Regions from separate parts of the Lysinibacillus sp. FN11 genome, predicted to be linked through region 4. Evidence: riboswitches for the same ligand, from Rfam matches in the RefSeq annotation. Region 4 holds a riboswitch; each other region holds the start of a gene.
The links. Region 4 has a riboswitch for S-adenosylmethionine ahead of NP781_RS24950 (MetQ/NlpA family ABC transporter substrate-binding protein). Riboswitches for the same ligand answer to the same signal wherever they lie in the genome.

Region 1 (4,142 bases), 2.1 Mb from region 4:
TCGGTAGATGGTCAGGAAATGATTTATGGTCATTCTCCATCTACCCAAGAGACGGCCTTTATCACCAATGATTCCGTTCACATTTATTTGTTAGAGGATTATATATGGCATGATGTACTCATTAATCGGTTAGTAAAACGGGATGATCAGGAGTTAGAAGACTGGATTGCTAAGGAGCGGAAAGCTTTTTTCTTAGAATAGTCTTATAAGGGAAGGGGAGTAACTTGAAAAAATTCGTGTTGCTAGGTTTAATGAGCTTACTCATGCTAGGAGCCTGTAATGCTACACCACCAACCAATCCACCAACGATTCATGAGCTAACGGTTGTCCCAGATAATGTCCAAAAAAATATTGTTTCTAATGACAGAATACAACTATTACATGAAAATGATGCTCCATATTATCTTGTTTATTATTCAAAAGGGAATGTATTGGCAAGTATTACAGCTGAGGGAAATAGGCTTATCATCCAGTTAGAAGAAGGCAGCGAGCAAAGGAAAGAGGCTCAGCCCTATGTTTTTCAAATCACCGTCAAGAATCCTGAGCTTGATACCATTGATTTGCGAATAAACGGTCAGAGTACGCCCATTGATCGTATGACCATTATGTGATAAAAGAAACCGAAATCTTTAGATGAGATTTCGGTTTCTTTATGAGATGTCTAATAAAAGACTTTGTCTACGTTATATTTAGAGCGGAAAGTATTAATCGCGTATGTTTCGTAAATTTCACGTTCCATTGGATCTTCTACTTCATAGACTTCAATTTTGAACACTTCATCACGATGGTTTTTCATCGGAGATACATTATCCTCGAAATGTTTTTTAATACGTTGACGAATTTTACGTGCTTTCCCAACAAATAATAGCTCATTCTTGTCATTATAGAATAAGAAAATGCCGCCTTTATCACGTGTGATTTTATGGAAGTCAATAAAACCGAAGTAAGGTGTGATTGGCACATCACCTGGTTTTAAATCTTGTTCACGTTGACGGATTACTAGATCTGGTTTTGGAAATTCAATTTTAATCAAACTATTCACGTTCCTCTCTCTTACTAAAAGTATATGGTAACATAATTACGGCATGTTTACCATAAATTTTAAATGCAGAAACACCACATATAGCAAGCTTAGTGTACATCAATTGAGCAAGGAACATGCACATGAATCACAAAATATTCTATGAATTATTGATATTCTAACTAGTTCGTGTTACAATTCAAGATAATTAAATAATCTTATCAAGAGAAGCTGAGGGATTTGGCCCGATGACGCTTCAGCAACCTCTAACAATTGTTAGAAAGGTGCTAATTCCAGCAAAGGATTTTTTCCTTTGAGAGATAAGAGTGGACGTGAAAAAAATCCTTCTCATTCTATCTCGTATGGAATGAGGAGGATTTTTTAATTTTGTTGCATCCTATGCAAGCAAGGTTTGCTAAAAGAGAGTGATTATAGAGAGGGGAAAGCAAGATGCCAATTAATATTCCGAAAAATTTACCAGCTGGAGAACATTTACGTGAGGAAAAATCTTCGTCATGGAAGAAGATCGTGCGAAAACACAGCAAATCCGTCCATTAAATATATTAATATTAAATTTAATGCCTGAAAAAGAAAAAACAGAGCTCCAATTATTACGTTTATTGGGGAATACACCATTACAGGTGAATATTACCTTTTTGAATACAGCCACACACGAGTCTAAAAATGTGAGTAAATCTCATTTGCAGCTTTTTTACACAACGTTCAATCAGATTCGACACCGCCGCTATGATGGTATGATTATAACTGGTGCGCCAGTAGAAAAAATGGCTTTTGAAGAGGTCAACTATTGGCAGGAAATTTCAGAAATTATGGATTGGTCAAAAAAGAATGTGACATCTGTGCTACATATATGTTGGGGGGCACAGGCTGCATTGTATCATCATTATGGCATTGGGAAGGTCGAGCTTTCTGCTAAATGCTCAGGTGTCTATTCCCATGTGATTACAGATTTAACTGTAGATTTGGTACGTGGCTTTAGTGATTTATTTACTGCGCCCCACTCACGCTATACATCTGTTTCGATTGACGAGGTTCGCAATCATCCAGATCTACGATTATTATCCTATTCAGAGGATGCAGGGGTATTTATTGTACAATCAAAAGATAATAAAAATATTATGATTACGGGGCATCTAGAGTATGATGCGACAACGCTAGCCGATGAATACAGTCGCGATGTGGCGAAGGGCATAGATATCGCTGTTCCTGTAAACTACTTCCCGAATGACGATCCGACACAAGTGCCGATGAATACATGGCGTGCCCATACGCATCTATTATTCTCTAACTGGTTGAACTACTATGTTTACCAAGAAACACCATATGAATGGGATTTTGTAGATGAAATCGAATATCATATTTAATTAATAAAAAGTCTAATTTCTTTTCTAGCTTTAAAAGAAATTAGACTTTTTGATTGTCATTTTCTGTTTCCTGCTGAGGTGTTTCGTTTTTTTGAGCTTTGGATTTACGATTTCGAATAACTACCACAATCAGCAATAGTATGGGTAATAAAATGGTGAAAATAAAGGAAAAGATTGGCCAAATTTCATTATTATAATTAGTAGAATGCACAATATCTGGATGAACAATTTGAGAAAGTCCAATAACAATTATCCCCATCGGTATAATGAGTGGGCGATGATCCTTGATCTTTAAAATTTGTGCGAGGCCAACAACGGTCGTATAGAAATACATAAATGTACGAATATAAATAGACGAAATCCACATAAATGCCATAATGATCTCTATACGCTGTAAAAAATTTCCTATAGATATTCTTTGTGCTAAGGCATAGCTAGGAAAAGTCCTTGATGCTGTGTTTTCAGGACCTAATACAAGAATCGATAGGACAATCAACGTAACTAAGACGATTCCACCAAAGATTGCCCCAATATATAGCCCTTTCTGTGCAGACGGCTGTACATTGACACCAGTAGGATAGAGCATCATTAATACAAGTAATGGAAAGGAAAAGATACTCATAAAGCGTGCAATACTATAAAACATAGATGTTTTGGTTGCTTCTAGTAGAGGCTGAATATTCTCAAATGTAATTTGAGGGGTAATACTAAGGACGAAAAAAATAAAAATAAAGATAAACAATGGGAAGAGGATTTCTGCCGAACGGGCAAAGGTCTCAATTCCTAAATAAGCGGCATACATAATAATGATACTGAACAGTAGGGCAAATGCTAATGTCGGTGTCTCTGGCATTACTTCCGTTTTCATGAAAATACCTATAAAATAGAGTAATTCTCCAGCCGAAAGAAAGGTCATAATCAGGAAACAAATTGCTGTGATTTTCCCAAAAAAACGCCCAAGAATTTTTTCATTAGCCTCGATAAAGTTTAGAGATGGTGTTTGATTGGCCAGTGTTAAAAATAATTTTAGTACCAGTAAACTAAGGAGAACACCAATGCTTGCTGCTATCCAAGCATCTTGCTTAGCGGCACCAGTAATACTCGAAGGGATAATTAAAATCGCTGTACCGATAGAATAGAGGAAGGTAACGATTGTAAACTGTCTTGAACTAATTATCTCTTTTTCCATCAAGCTACCCTCCGTTTCTCAGTCCATCTTTCTATTTTGTGAATGACACAATGTAATCCCTAATTGGTGTGAAGATAAAGGTAATCAAATCTAATGGGCTAGGAATATGGATTTTCAGGGCAATCCCCATATTTAAAGCCGTTCCAATAAGAAGCAAAAAGGAGAATACAATCATGGCTTTTCTATCCTGTTGCTTTTTTAGCTTTGGAATAAAAATAAGCGCAATGATTATCGCGATGATCAAGATAGCTACGGCTAGTACCATTGCATTTATTCCTCCTTTGGCTTGTTTAATAATGAATTTTGCATCGTACCTGAACCTTGGGTAGTTACCTTTACATGAACTACCACTGCTAAATCTGGAAAAATGGAAGTCCAATCATCCTTGATTTTTTTCCACTGCTTAGGATCTGCCCGATGTAGGGCATCCCCAAATCCAAAAACATCTACTTCATATTGCTGTTGAATTTTCTCTACTGTTTTTTCTATGCGTTCATCAATTCCCTGGGCTGTTTTTTTGTTAACGTAATCAATCGATTTATTTTTG
Region 2 (4,142 bases), 1.5 Mb from region 4:
AAATTATCAACAATGGCTTCTCAATTGTATGCTTCTGAATCATTAAACTATCGTACTGTTGGACTATTTGAGGATCGCTTAAGCCAGTTAAGCCTGGAAGAGCAAAAGCAAGGAAAAGTAATTGCAGGTGCGATCGCCGAATATGCGATTGAATGTTCTATTGCCAAAGTATTCGGTTCAGAAACATTAGACTATATTGCTGACGAAGCTGTCCAACTTCATGGCGGTTATGGCTTTATGGCTGAGTATGAGGTAGAGCGTATTTACCGTGATTCTCGTATTAATCGAATTTTTGAAGGAACAAACGAAATTAACCGCATGATTGTACCTGGTACATTTATGAAAAAGGCGCTAAAAGGTGAGCTGCCATTATTACAAGTGGCTCAAAATTTACAGCAAGAGCTGCTTATGCTAATGCCAGAGGAAATCGGTACAGAGCCGTTAGCACAAGAAAAATATTTAGTGAAAAATGCCAAGAAAATTGCTGTCTTAGCTGCAGGCTTAGCAGCCCAACGCTTTGGTGCAAAGCTTGATCAAGAGCAAGAAGTATTGGTAAACATTGCGAATATAGCTAACCAATTATTTGCAATGGAATCAGCTGTCTTACGTACAGAAAAGGCAATTGCTCGTGACGGTGTTGAAAAAGCACATCAAAAATTGCTATACACACAAATTTTCTGCCAGGAAGCATTCGCAGAAATCGAAAAGGAAGCAAAAGACACAATTCTTGCTTCAGCAGATGGCGATGCAGCCCGTATGACATTATCTGCACTGCGTAAGCTAACGCGTAATAATCCATACAATCTAATTGTGAAGAAGCGTGAGGCTTCAGTTAAATTAATTGATGCTGAAAAATATATTGTTTAAAGCGCACACCTAACCTAGCTATCTGCAAAAGATAGCTAGGTTTTTTTATATAAGAAAAATGACTAATATCGTAAGAGGACGGATAAAAATGCAAAACTAGTGGATAAACTTACAAAAAAGAGTGAAGTTCACCATTGAAAACAACTATGATGGTATACTACAGAAAAAGACAGAAGAGGAGCATTGTAATGACGATTCAATTTTTCCATTATCCGAAATGTACAACATGTAAAAAGGCACAGAAGTGGTTAAATGAGCATGAGGTTTCCTATGAAGAGGTACATATCGCAGAGCAACCTCCCACTAAAGAAGAATTAACAGCTATTTGGCAGGCTAGCGGACAGCCTTTGAAGAAATTTTTTAATACCTCAGGTATGAAATATCGTGAGCTTGGCTTAAAGGACAAGTTAGCCGAAATGACGGAGGATGAGCAGCTTGAGTTATTAGCTTCAGATGGTATGTTAATTAAACGTCCCATCGTCACAGATGGAAAAAAGTTACTTTAGGTTTTAAAGAAGTAGATTTTGAGCAAGCTTGGAAATAACCGTATTAAACCTTGTATTTAGAGGAGAAGTATGGCACACTGAAAGTGAATATATTACATATTTATGGAGGGGTTTTTGCATGAGCACACCTAAAGACTTACGATACTCTGAAGAACATGAATGGGTAAAAGTAGAAGATGGAAAAGTACGTATTGGTATTACTCACTTCGCACAATCTGAATTAGGAGATATCGTATTCGTTGAGCTTCCACAAGTTGGCGACGAAATCAAAACAGATGATCCATTCGGTAGCGTAGAATCAGTAAAAACTGTTTCTGAATTATATGCACCAATCTCAGGTACTGTAGTGGAAGTAAATGCAGATTTAGAAGATAGCCCAGAATTCGTTAATGAATCACCATATGAAAAAGCATGGATGATCGTTGTTGAGCCTGCTGATGCATCAGAAGTTGAGAAACTAATGACAGCAGAGCAATACGAAGAAATGATCGCTGAATAAGACAAGCCATAATCGAAAAACGTCGGCAACTACCGGCGTTTTTTGTTATATAATGACTTATAAGTGGGGATCTCTAAATGGAGGTGGCGTAATGTTCGAGGGAAAATGCTTGATAGTAGAAGGGCGTTCAGATAAGCTACAAATTGAGCCTATTTTGAATGAGAATGTTACAATACTATGTACGAATGGTACAATTGGTGTGCATCAACTAGAAGAACTACTGGATCCCTATGAGGGCTGTGAGCTATTTACTTTTTTTGATGCAGATACTTCTGGGGATAAGCTACGTGCATTAATGGACAGACATTATCCAGAAGCTGAGCATCTGCGCACAATGCCAACATACAAGGAAGTAGAAACGACACCAAGAAAAGTCCTAGCGATGATTTTACTGCGTGCACATTTTTCAATCCATAATGAATATATTTTGTAAGGTTGCGTGAGTAAATGGAAGAATGGTCAACAGAGCAGTGGGAAACGGCTAAACAGTCGGGAGAGAAAACTGCATTTTATTTATATACACCGATGTGTGGAACATGTGCAGTGGCATCTAAAATGATGTCCGTTATTGAACAATTACTGCCACAGCTACAAATTGGTAAAGCAAATATCAACTTTTTGGAACACATTGCCTATGAGCATCAAATTGAAAGTGTTCCCTGTCTACTCATCAGTGATGGCGGAAAAGTGACAGAAAAAATTTATGCCTTTCAATCCGTACCATTTTTATATGAATTGTTAAAAAAATCAATTGACTGAACTTTACTAGCGTGGTAAAGTATCAAATATATTACTAAAACATTAAATATATCGAACTCTTATGAAGAGTGGCGGAGGGAAGTGCCCTATGAAGCCCGGCAACCATCACAATGTGAAAAGGTGCCAAATCACTCAAAGATTTTTCTTTGAAAGATGAGAGAACGGTTTAACGTATCATACGTGACCCCTTCTACTTGTCTGTGAGTGAAGGGGTTTTCTATATGAGAAAAGGAGTATTCGCTATGATCCAGCTTCAAAATATTACAAAGAAATACAAAACAGCAAATGGCGAATTAACGGCAGTCAAAGACGTCAACCTTACTATTAATAAAGGTGAAATTTTTGGCATTATCGGCTATAGTGGTGCTGGTAAAAGTACCATGATTCGTTTATTAAACGGTTTAGAGAAACCGACAGCAGGAACAGTAACGGTGAACAATCAAGAATTTTCATCGATAAAAGGGCAAAAGCTTAGAGCGGCTAGACAAAAGGTAAGTATGATTTTCCAGCATTTCAATTTACTTTGGTCGAGAACAGTTGCCGAAAATATTGCATTCCCTTTAGAAATCGCAGGCTTCCCAAAGGCTCAACGTGAAGCACGTGTGAAGGAATTGATTGCCCTTGTAGGCTTAGAAGGGCGCGATAAGGCCTATCCATCCCAGCTTTCTGGTGGACAAAAGCAGCGTGTAGGAATTGCACGTGCATTAGCGAATAATCCAGAGGTTTTACTATGTGATGAGGCGACTTCCGCACTCGATCCTGAAACAACGGATGCTATTCTTGATTTACTCGTAGATATAAATGAACGCTTAGGCTTAACAATCGTCCTGATTACCCACGAAATGCATGTCATTCGCAAAATTTGTCATCGTGTAGCGGTGATGGAGGCAGGCGAAATTGTGGAACGTGGTGAGGTATTGCAAGTCTTCCAAGCCCCACAGGCAGCTATTACTAAGAAGTTTGTATCTCAAATTACAGACACTAAGGAAACACAAGATACGGTAGCACAAATTAAAACAAACTATCCAACTGGACAACTTGTCAAACTTATTTTTGTTGGTGAAAAAACAGAACAGCCTGTCATCTCACATCTTGTGAAACAATTTGATGTAGAAGTAAGTATTGTTCACGGAAATATTTCGCAAACAAAAAATGGTGCATATGGTACATTGATTGTGCAAATTGATGGCTCTCAGACAAACGTCACTGAAGCCCTTCGTTATTTAAATACAGTGGAAGTACAGACGGAGGTGATTGAAAATGCTAACTAATCTCTTTCCGAATGTAGACTGGGAAAATATGTGGCAAGCTACGTATGAAACATTATACATGACAGCTATATCAACGGTTGTGACATTTATTCTTGGGTTAGTCATTGGTATTGTTCTATTTTTAACTAGTCCCAATCAGTTATGGGCAAATAAAATCGTTAACTTTTTAACAGGATCACTCGTCAATATTTTCCGGTCCATTCCATTTATCGTATTAATTATTTTATTAATTCCATTTAC
Region 3 (4,142 bases), 1.4 Mb from region 4:
TGAAAAAACAAGCTTAGCAATGATTGCTACAGAGGTCGGTATTTCAAAACCAGCCATTTACTATTATTTTCAATCAAAAGATCAATTAATCGCTTTCATATTTGATGAATTGTATAAAGAAATTCAACATGATGTCGCTGTGGAGTATAAAGAGCTTTCTTCTGCTAATTTTAAGGAGGAATTACTTAAGCTAGGCTATAAATCTATTGAGGCACAGGACAAGGACCCTTATTTTAATAAAATATTTAATCAATATGTACTATTAGCGGCCCGCGATGAAAACTATAAAAGACAATTAGTAGAGCTAGAAACAAGCTTTTTAACGAGCTTTGTTGCTATCCTACGATATGGCGTACAGCTAGGCGTGCTAGAGGATACTCCCCATATAGAAGCGAAGGCACAGATGCTAGCCCTCGTCTATGATAATATCGGTAATTTCATGTTAACAGGCAACCAATTGAACTATAGGGCTATTTGGAAGGAGGCAGTGAATAGCGTTATCCAAGGGGGCAAAGATGACAAAAAGAAATGATGATCGGCGCATTGAAGGTCTTGATTTTGCAAGAGCTCTCGCCATGCTTGGCATGTTCATTGTCAATTTTGGCGTCATAACAGGTTCTACAACGAATGGTTCAACATGGTTAATGGCCTTCCAACATCTTTTCGAGGGACGTGCTTCGGCCGTATTTGTCATGCTAGCAGGAATAGGGACAGCCTTAATGACTCGTCAGGCTAGAGAGAGTAAGGACCCAATCCTTCTTCGTCAAAATCGACTTACTTTGTGGAAGAGGGCGCTTTTGTTATTTACGATAGGGATTATATTATATGCAATCGGCTGGACAGGAGATATCTTACATTATTATGGCGTGTATATGTTTGTTGCTGCTTGTTTGATTGCCCAATCCAAGAAAATGATGATCTTCATAATTGGTGCCATCCTTATCCTTTCACAATGGCTTCAAATTCAATTTAGTTACCTTGCTGGTTGGCATCCAACATATGTGCTACTAGAGTATCTTGATTTTTGGACACCAGCTGGATTTATAAGAAATTTGATGTTTAATGGCTATCATCCACTATTCCCCTGGATTTGCTTCTTTCTGATAGGGATGGTAATGGGCACATTAGATTTAACAAATCATACATTAAGAAAAAACTTACTGGTGATAGGCTTATTGCTAGTCATCGTGACTGAGACTTGTTCAACGTTATTCATTAAGATGACAACCATTCATTTATTAGATGTAGAGAGTGCATTGTATTTATTTGATACAGGACCGATTCCACCGAATATGATGTATGTCCTCTCTAATTCGGCTTCGGCTATTGTTATCATTGTTGGCTCCATCTATCTTGTAGAGACATGTAAAAATAAAGTTATACAATCTTTCATATTAACTGGACAAATGTCTTTAACGCATTATGTTGGCCATGTTGTTATAGGCATTGGAATACTAATTATTTGCCAAAAGCTGGAGAACCAAACACTTGCTTTTTCCATGCTGTATGCCTGCTGTTATTTTTTAGGATGTGTCGTGGTTTCTGTATGGTGGAGGACTAAACATCATCGAGGCCCACTTGAATTCATGATGAGGAAATGGAGCTTGTAATAAATTAATGGATTGCCATCTATTTCTCACTGACTAGGCATAAAATACTTTAGGTATAGGGAGTCTTTTAATCTAAACGACATATTGCATAGTATTCAACTAGGTTTTCTAATATTTTGTATTGACATTCCTATAGCAGAATTATAGAATTATTTTCAAGAAACGCAGTACTCTTATCAAGAGAGGTGGAGGGACTTGGCCCAATGAAGCCTCGGCAACCGGACAACAGGTGCCAAATCCAACAGATGGTGTCTGAGAGATAGGAGGGGCTATCAATCAGTTTGATGCGTTGGCCTCTTTATGAACAATAAGGATAAAAAAGAAGGGGTGTATCGTATGGCTCAGTCAGTAAAAGTAGATGATAAGAAACTAGAGGCAATTGCGAAGGCGATTCAAAATCTTGAATTTGGTGAAGTGCATATTACGATTCAAGATGGTGTGATTGTGCAAATTAATAGGCTTGAAAAGCAGAGATTTCCGCAGAAAAAATAACAATGATTTCAGTAGAACTTATGTCAAACGGCCACCTATAAGCATGAAGGATTTCCTGTGCTTACAAGTGGCCTTTTTTTGTGTAAAGGCTAGCTATAAAAGCTTTTTGGTATGGGACCGATATGGCGGCGATGATACAGCAAAGGCTCTTTTTGAGCATTTGTAGTGTCTACGACCTGCCCAATAAAAATGGTATGGTCGCCAGCATCGATTTGCTGAAATGTTTTACATTGTAAATTAGCTGCGGTATCATGTAAAATCGGTAGTCCTAAAGAGGAAGTTGACCATGATGCTTGTGCAAAGCGATCAGGGATTTTACTAGCAAATAGTGTACATAAATGCTCTTGATCACTCGCTAAAATATTGACCGCAAAATTTGGCGCAGTCGTGAAATAGGGATGGAGCTGAGATTTTTTATCGAGTGACCACAAAATAAGGAGCGGGTCGATTGAAACAGATGCAAAGGAATTGACGGTTAAGCCAATCGGTTTTGTGTCATGACATGTCGTGACAACTGTTACGCCTGTAGGATAATTACCTAATGCCAATTTAAAAGCAGCTACTAAATCTGTCATTCAAATCACCTCTTTATGAAATTAGTGAACGGAGTTTGTAGGTAAACGAAACTTTTTTTCATATCCTACTAGTAACTCCTTTTCTTGAGTAAATTTTAAACTAATCAAACATACAGGTAAAGGTAATGGGGAAAGAAAGGGGAATGGCCATGACTTTATATTTTGATCATCTGGTTCATCAAGTGGAGTCACCAGAAAATATAAAGGTTTTCTTCAATAAACGAAATGTCCATACAGTGAATGGTGGGCAGCACACGATGTGGGGGACTTATAATACGTTAAGCTACTTTGGCTTAAGCTACATTGAACAAATTGCTATCTATGATCGTGATTTATTTGAGCAAGCGGCACAATACCCATATTCCCTACATTATACGTTTAAACGTGATCAAGAGCGCCAGGGATTTTCTCGAATTGCTCTGCGCACAAAAAATATTGACGAAGAGGGTCGACGCTTGCGAGCATTGGGCTATGAAGTATATGGACCAGATGCATGTAGCAGAACAAGACCAGATGGCACGGTGGTAGAATGGAAGCTACTGCATTTTGGTAAGCCAGATCTGCCAATTGATTTTCCATTTTTAATTGAATGGGCGGAGGAAAATGAAGAGCGTTTGGTTCAATTAAAGGCAAGTGGTGCCATTGATGTAAAACAGGCTATCACGATGGAATCCGTCCAATTCTACGTCAAGGACATGCAGGCAACAGTAAAACTGTGGCAAGAGGTGTTACAGCTACCAGTGCCTACGCAGTATGAGCAGTATATGTCACTACAGCTACCGAATATGCGTTTAGATTTCTATGAGGAAGAGAGTGCGATGGCAATGACACTTGGCCATGTCAAAGAGGGACCATTTGGTGTGACATTAAAGGATCCTAAACGAACAAAGGAAACATTAGTTTGTCCTGGTGCTTTTTATTGGATAAATCGATAATGAGAAAAAGGCTGGAACATAAGCTAAATAATCTCTAAATTAACAAAACATGACAACTAGAAAAACCGAACTATTCCAAAACACTTCGTGAGCATTTCAGTGGATAGTTCGGTATTTTTGTTGGCTGAAACACTTTTGACCCAGCCACTTTACATAGTGTTGAAAACAAAAATATCCATAGAATTTCTAATGCAGGCTACTTGCTTTCCTGTGGGCGAGCCGCTTCCTCCGCTATCGCTACAATCCACTCACTTTTTAGCAAAGGTGTTCACTACTCATTTTATCGAGAGGTGCTGTCACCCATCACTTTTCTAAAAGGTCTTTTTCTAGTGACATGATCTTTATTCAACAATGGAAAAATCCACTTCATCAGAGAAGTGGATTTTCGTTGCCAATAATTATTCAATTGTCATTTTTTTCGGCGTTTCTGTACCTGTATACCAATCAAATTCAATTTCAAATGAATGCTTGTCGCCCTTTTTTGTATAGGAGTAGTCGATTTTGAGCTGTTCACTTGGGCTGACAACTGT
Region 4 (4,142 bases):
TACCTATCAGGTGTCGTACTAGGAGATGTCAATTTTGAAGTGATGCCACTTTTTGCCGAAAACGATTTCTTACCTGATTATGATGCATTACCTGATGAAGTGAAAGAAAAGGCAAAGCTTCTTTACTTAAATTACCCGAACAACCCTACAGGAGGTACAGCATCACTTGCGTTTTTTGAAGAGACTGTTCGCTTTGCGAAGGAACACAATATTATCGTATCACATGATTTTGCTTATGGGGCAATAGGATTTGACGGTAATAAACCAGTTAGCTTCCTTCAAGCAAAGGGTGCAAAAGAAGTAGGAGTTGAAATGTATACATTATCGAAAACCTATAATATGGCTGGCTGGCGTATAGGCTTCGCTGTAGGGAATGCCGAGATTATTGCTGCTATTAATCTTATTCAGGATCATCTGTTTTGTAGTCAATTCCCTGCCATTCAACAAGCCGCAGCAGTAGCACTGACAGCTTCCCAACAATGTTCGGATGAACTACGAGCTACTTATGAGCGTCGCCGCAATGTACTCATTGAAGAAGCTCGACGAATTGGCTGGCATGTTACGGCTCCAAAAGGCTCCTTCTTCGCATGGCTTCCTGTACCACTAGGCTATACAAGTGAACAGTTTGCTGATCTTTTGCTCGAAAAAGCTGATATCGCTGTAGCAGCAGGTAATGGCTTCGGTCAATATGGTGAAGGCTATGTACGCGTAGGGTTGCTAGTTAGTGAGGAGCGCTTACGTGAAGCAATCCATAGAATCGAGCAATTACAATTGTTTAATAGATAATGATGAGGGCGTATCCTGTAGCTATCCCTAGCTACAGGATCATTAATATTTTTCAATTTTCCTTGGTTGCCCTAAATCATTTTCTAATGGATAAAATTGAGCATGACCTGTTTCATCATCCCATTTTCGAATATGTTGAATACCTTGTACCTCTGCCAACACGATGTCAACAGTAATAACAGGGTTTCCCCCTTTTATTAAATGCCCACCCGATACAACACCCCATTGATCGCTCATAGAGCCATGGAAATGTGTCTCATATCCACCATCTCGTTTACACACCACACCTGAACCTTGAATAAATTCTAATGGTCCCTCTTTTTCCATCACATCACTAAAACGAACTTGAATTTGAGCTGTTGCATCTGGCACTAAATAAACAAAGCTACTTTTTTGAAAGCTGCCAATACAGCTTACAATTGTGGCTGACTCTATATTATTCTCTTCGCAAAGCGCTTCAATCCCTTCAATGATATCTGTTCCCGTTAGAAAACGAGCACTAATAACCTTACCAAATGAACCTATACCATAATTAACTCTTACAGACATTGTTATCCCTCTTTTGCGTCGAAATATTATAATTATATAAAAAATTTAAAAATTATTTATTGACTTACTATACCCTATAAATTATATTAGTTCTATCGGAATTACAAAAAAATATTATAAATCTCTTATCAAGAGTAGCTGAGGGACTGGCCCTATGAAGCTCGGCAACCTCCTTTTTTAAAGGAAGGTGCTAAATCCTGCAAACGAACTTCGTTTGATAGATAAGAGAGGACATCTTTTCATGAGCCTCTCTTAATTTGTAAGAGAGTTTTTTTATTTTCAAAAAACCGATAAAAACAATCTTGGAGGTATTTTCATGAAAAAGAAAAATAAATTTTTAGTAGGTTTAGCAAGTCTAACATTAGTAGCAGCTTTAGCAGGCTGTGGCTCTAAAGAAGATAGTAAAAGCCAAGCTGAAGGAATTGATGAAAAGAAAATCGTTGTAGGCGTCACTTCTGGTCCACACGAACAAATTGCAGAAGTAGCCGCTAAAGTAGCAAAAGAAAACGGGCTAGAAGTAGAGCTAAAATCATTTTCTGACTATGTTTTACCTAATACATCCTTAGCTGAAGGTGATCTTGATGCGAACAGCTATCAACACGAGCCTTTCCTGGATACATTTAATAAAGATCATGATACAGATTTAGTACCAGTGGGCAAAACGATTTTAAATCCAATGGGTATCTACTCTGAAAAATATAAATCCTTTGATGACATTCCTGACGGTGCAACGTTTGGCTTACCAAATGACCCAACGAATGGAGCGCGTGCCCTCTTTGTTTTACAGGAAGCTGGCTATATTCAGTTAAAAGATGGCGCAGACTTAACAGCCTCGATTCGTGATGTAGAAGAAAACAAAAAGAATTTAAAATTCATTGAATTAGAGGCAGCTCAAATTCCTAAACAACTTAGTGAAGTAGACGTAGCAGCTATTAATACAAACTTTGCATTAGAAGCTGGTATTAACCCTAAAGATGACTCTATTTTATTGGAATCTACTGATTCTCCATACGTGAACTATATTGTTGTACGTGCTGAAAATGAAAATGATCCAACAATTAAAAAATTCGTTGAGGCTTACCAATCTGATGAAGTACGTCAATTCATCGAAGAAGAATTCAAAGGTTCAGTAATCCCTAGTTGGTAATACATTCAGGAAGCTTCTATAAAGCCGAAGAATCTGTCGAAATTCCTCTATAGGAAAACGAGCAGATTCTTGCTTTTTAGAAGGTGGAGAAAGGAGCAAACAGTCGCATGATTCAATTACAAAATATCTCAAAAGAATTCAAGTCGAAAAAAGGCATCATAAAAGCTGTGGATGGCATCAATCTTCACGTAAAAAAGGGACAAATTCATGGTGTAATCGGCTATAGTGGTGCTGGTAAAAGTACACTCATTCGTTGCGTTAATCTACTCGAACGTCCTACAGCAGGAAAAGTAGTGATAGACAATGTAGACATTACGACCCTTTCTCTTCAAGAATTACGTCAAACACGCCAAAAAATCGGGATGATCTTCCAGCACTTTAATCTATTAAAAACAGCAACAGTTTACAATAATATTGCAGTTCCATTAAAGCTTCTAGGCTATAAAGAGGCAGAAGTAAAAAAACGAGTAGCTAAGTATGCTGAAATTGTCGGTTTAACAGATAAACTAGATAGTTACCCAAATCAACTTTCAGGTGGTCAAAAACAGCGTGTGGCTATTGCACGTGCCTTAGCACAGGAACCAGAGATTTTACTTAGTGACGAAGCAACAAGTGCACTTGATCCTGAGACAACGGAAGCCATTCTTGAATTGTTGTTAAAAATTAATCGTGAATTAGGCATTACGATTCTGCTCATCACACATGAAATGAATGTAATTCAAAAAATTTGTGATGAGGTTTCTGTTCTAGAATCAGGGAAAGTTGTGGAATTTGGCACAGCGATTGAACTTTTTGCGAAACCGAAGCACCCTACAACGCGAAAGTTTTTAAATACAATTTCACAACGTAATTTATCCCCCTCTCTTATTGAGCAATTAAATGTTTCAGGAAGTGTAATCCGTTTAACATTCCTTGGTGAAAGTACTGGTAAGCCATTATTAGCAGAAGTCACTAAGGTATACGATGTGCAACCAAATATTTTAACAGCTAATATTATTGAATTAAAAAACGGTATTGTCGGCAATATTGTGGTGCATTTACATGGCGAAACGCAGATTGTCCAAAAGGCGTTAACGTATTTTTCAGAAAATGGCGTGGCAGTGGAAGAATTAGGAGGTGCGTTCAATGAGTAGTATCCAAAGTTTCTTTACAGATTGGTCAGATGTAATTGGCAAAGCAATTATCGAAACATTTCAAATGGTCGGAATTTCATTGTTGTTCTCCATTCTGATTGGTATTCCATTAGGGCTATTAATCGTTTTAACACGACCAGGACAATCCTTTGAAAATAAATTTTTCTATCAGTTTTTTAATCTATTTATCAATATTGTTCGCTCTGTTCCATTTATCATTTTATTATTCTTCATCTTACCTTTTACCAAGTTAATTGTAGGTACAACAATTGGTGTTAAAGGTGTAATCGTTCCGCTAGTTGTTTACACAGCTCCTTATATTGCACGACTGATGGAATCTGCGCTATTAGAAGTGGATTCAGGAGTAGTAGAAGCCTACACAGCCATGGGTATTAAACGTCGCCATATCATTTGGCATGTCCTATTACGTGAAGCTCGACCATCTATTATATTAGGCTTAACGATTGCCACAATAGGATTAATTGGTGCAACAGCAATGGCAGGAATGGTTGGTGCTGGCGGTTTAG

Region 1: it holds a riboswitch for S-adenosylmethionine, as region 4 does, so the genes downstream of both, metA (homoserine O-succinyltransferase) here and NP781_RS24950 (MetQ/NlpA family ABC transporter substrate-binding protein) in region 4, are expected to answer to the same signal.
Region 2: it holds a riboswitch for S-adenosylmethionine, as region 4 does, so the genes downstream of both, NP781_RS17320 (methionine ABC transporter ATP-binding protein) here and NP781_RS24950 (MetQ/NlpA family ABC transporter substrate-binding protein) in region 4, are expected to answer to the same signal.
Region 3: it holds a riboswitch for S-adenosylmethionine, as region 4 does, so the genes downstream of both, NP781_RS06595 (YezD family protein) here and NP781_RS24950 (MetQ/NlpA family ABC transporter substrate-binding protein) in region 4, are expected to answer to the same signal.

Annotation. Positions count from the first base shown of each region.
Region 1 covers NZ_CP102383.1:2,009,801-2,013,942, reverse strand. The annotation lists gene NP781_RS10770 (TrmB family transcriptional regulator) at 1-201, shown strand, start outside; gene NP781_RS10765 (hypothetical protein) at 225-611, shown strand; gene NP781_RS10760 (nucleotide excision repair endonuclease) at 662-1,033, opposite strand; SAM riboswitch class I at 1,237-1,348, shown strand; partial or broken gene metA (homoserine O-succinyltransferase) at 1,472-2,406, shown strand; gene NP781_RS10750 (GerAB/ArcD/ProY family transporter) at 2,447-3,595, opposite strand; gene NP781_RS10745 (hypothetical protein) at 3,627-3,860, opposite strand; gene NP781_RS10740 (Ger(x)C family spore germination protein) at 3,866-4,142, opposite strand, start outside.
Region 2 covers NZ_CP102383.1:3,260,825-3,264,966, reverse strand. The annotation lists gene NP781_RS17345 (acyl-CoA dehydrogenase FadE) at 1-867, shown strand, start outside; partial or broken gene NP781_RS17340 (arsenate reductase family protein) at 1,056-1,411, shown strand; gene gcvH (glycine cleavage system protein GcvH) at 1,492-1,872, shown strand; gene NP781_RS17330 (toprim domain-containing protein) at 1,964-2,305, shown strand; gene NP781_RS17325 (thioredoxin family protein) at 2,320-2,631, shown strand; SAM riboswitch class I at 2,688-2,791, shown strand; gene NP781_RS17320 (methionine ABC transporter ATP-binding protein) at 2,874-3,902, shown strand; gene NP781_RS17315 (methionine ABC transporter permease) at 3,892-4,142, shown strand, end outside.
Region 3 covers NZ_CP102383.1:1,275,957-1,280,098, forward strand. The annotation lists gene NP781_RS06585 (TetR/AcrR family transcriptional regulator) at 1-532, shown strand, start outside; gene NP781_RS06590 (DUF418 domain-containing protein) at 516-1,610, shown strand; SAM riboswitch class I at 1,781-1,876, shown strand; gene NP781_RS06595 (YezD family protein) at 1,947-2,102, shown strand; gene NP781_RS06600 (flavin reductase family protein) at 2,192-2,677, opposite strand; gene NP781_RS06605 (VOC family protein) at 2,827-3,612, shown strand; gene NP781_RS06610 (amphi-Trp domain-containing protein) at 4,011-4,142, opposite strand, start outside.
Region 4 covers NZ_CP102383.1:4,795,238-4,799,379, reverse strand. The annotation lists gene NP781_RS24960 (pyridoxal phosphate-dependent aminotransferase) at 1-786, shown strand, start outside; gene NP781_RS24955 (PPC domain-containing DNA-binding protein) at 829-1,335, opposite strand; SAM riboswitch class I at 1,458-1,563, shown strand; gene NP781_RS24950 (MetQ/NlpA family ABC transporter substrate-binding protein) at 1,652-2,482, shown strand; gene NP781_RS24945 (methionine ABC transporter ATP-binding protein) at 2,590-3,615, shown strand; gene NP781_RS24940 (methionine ABC transporter permease) at 3,608-4,142, shown strand, end outside.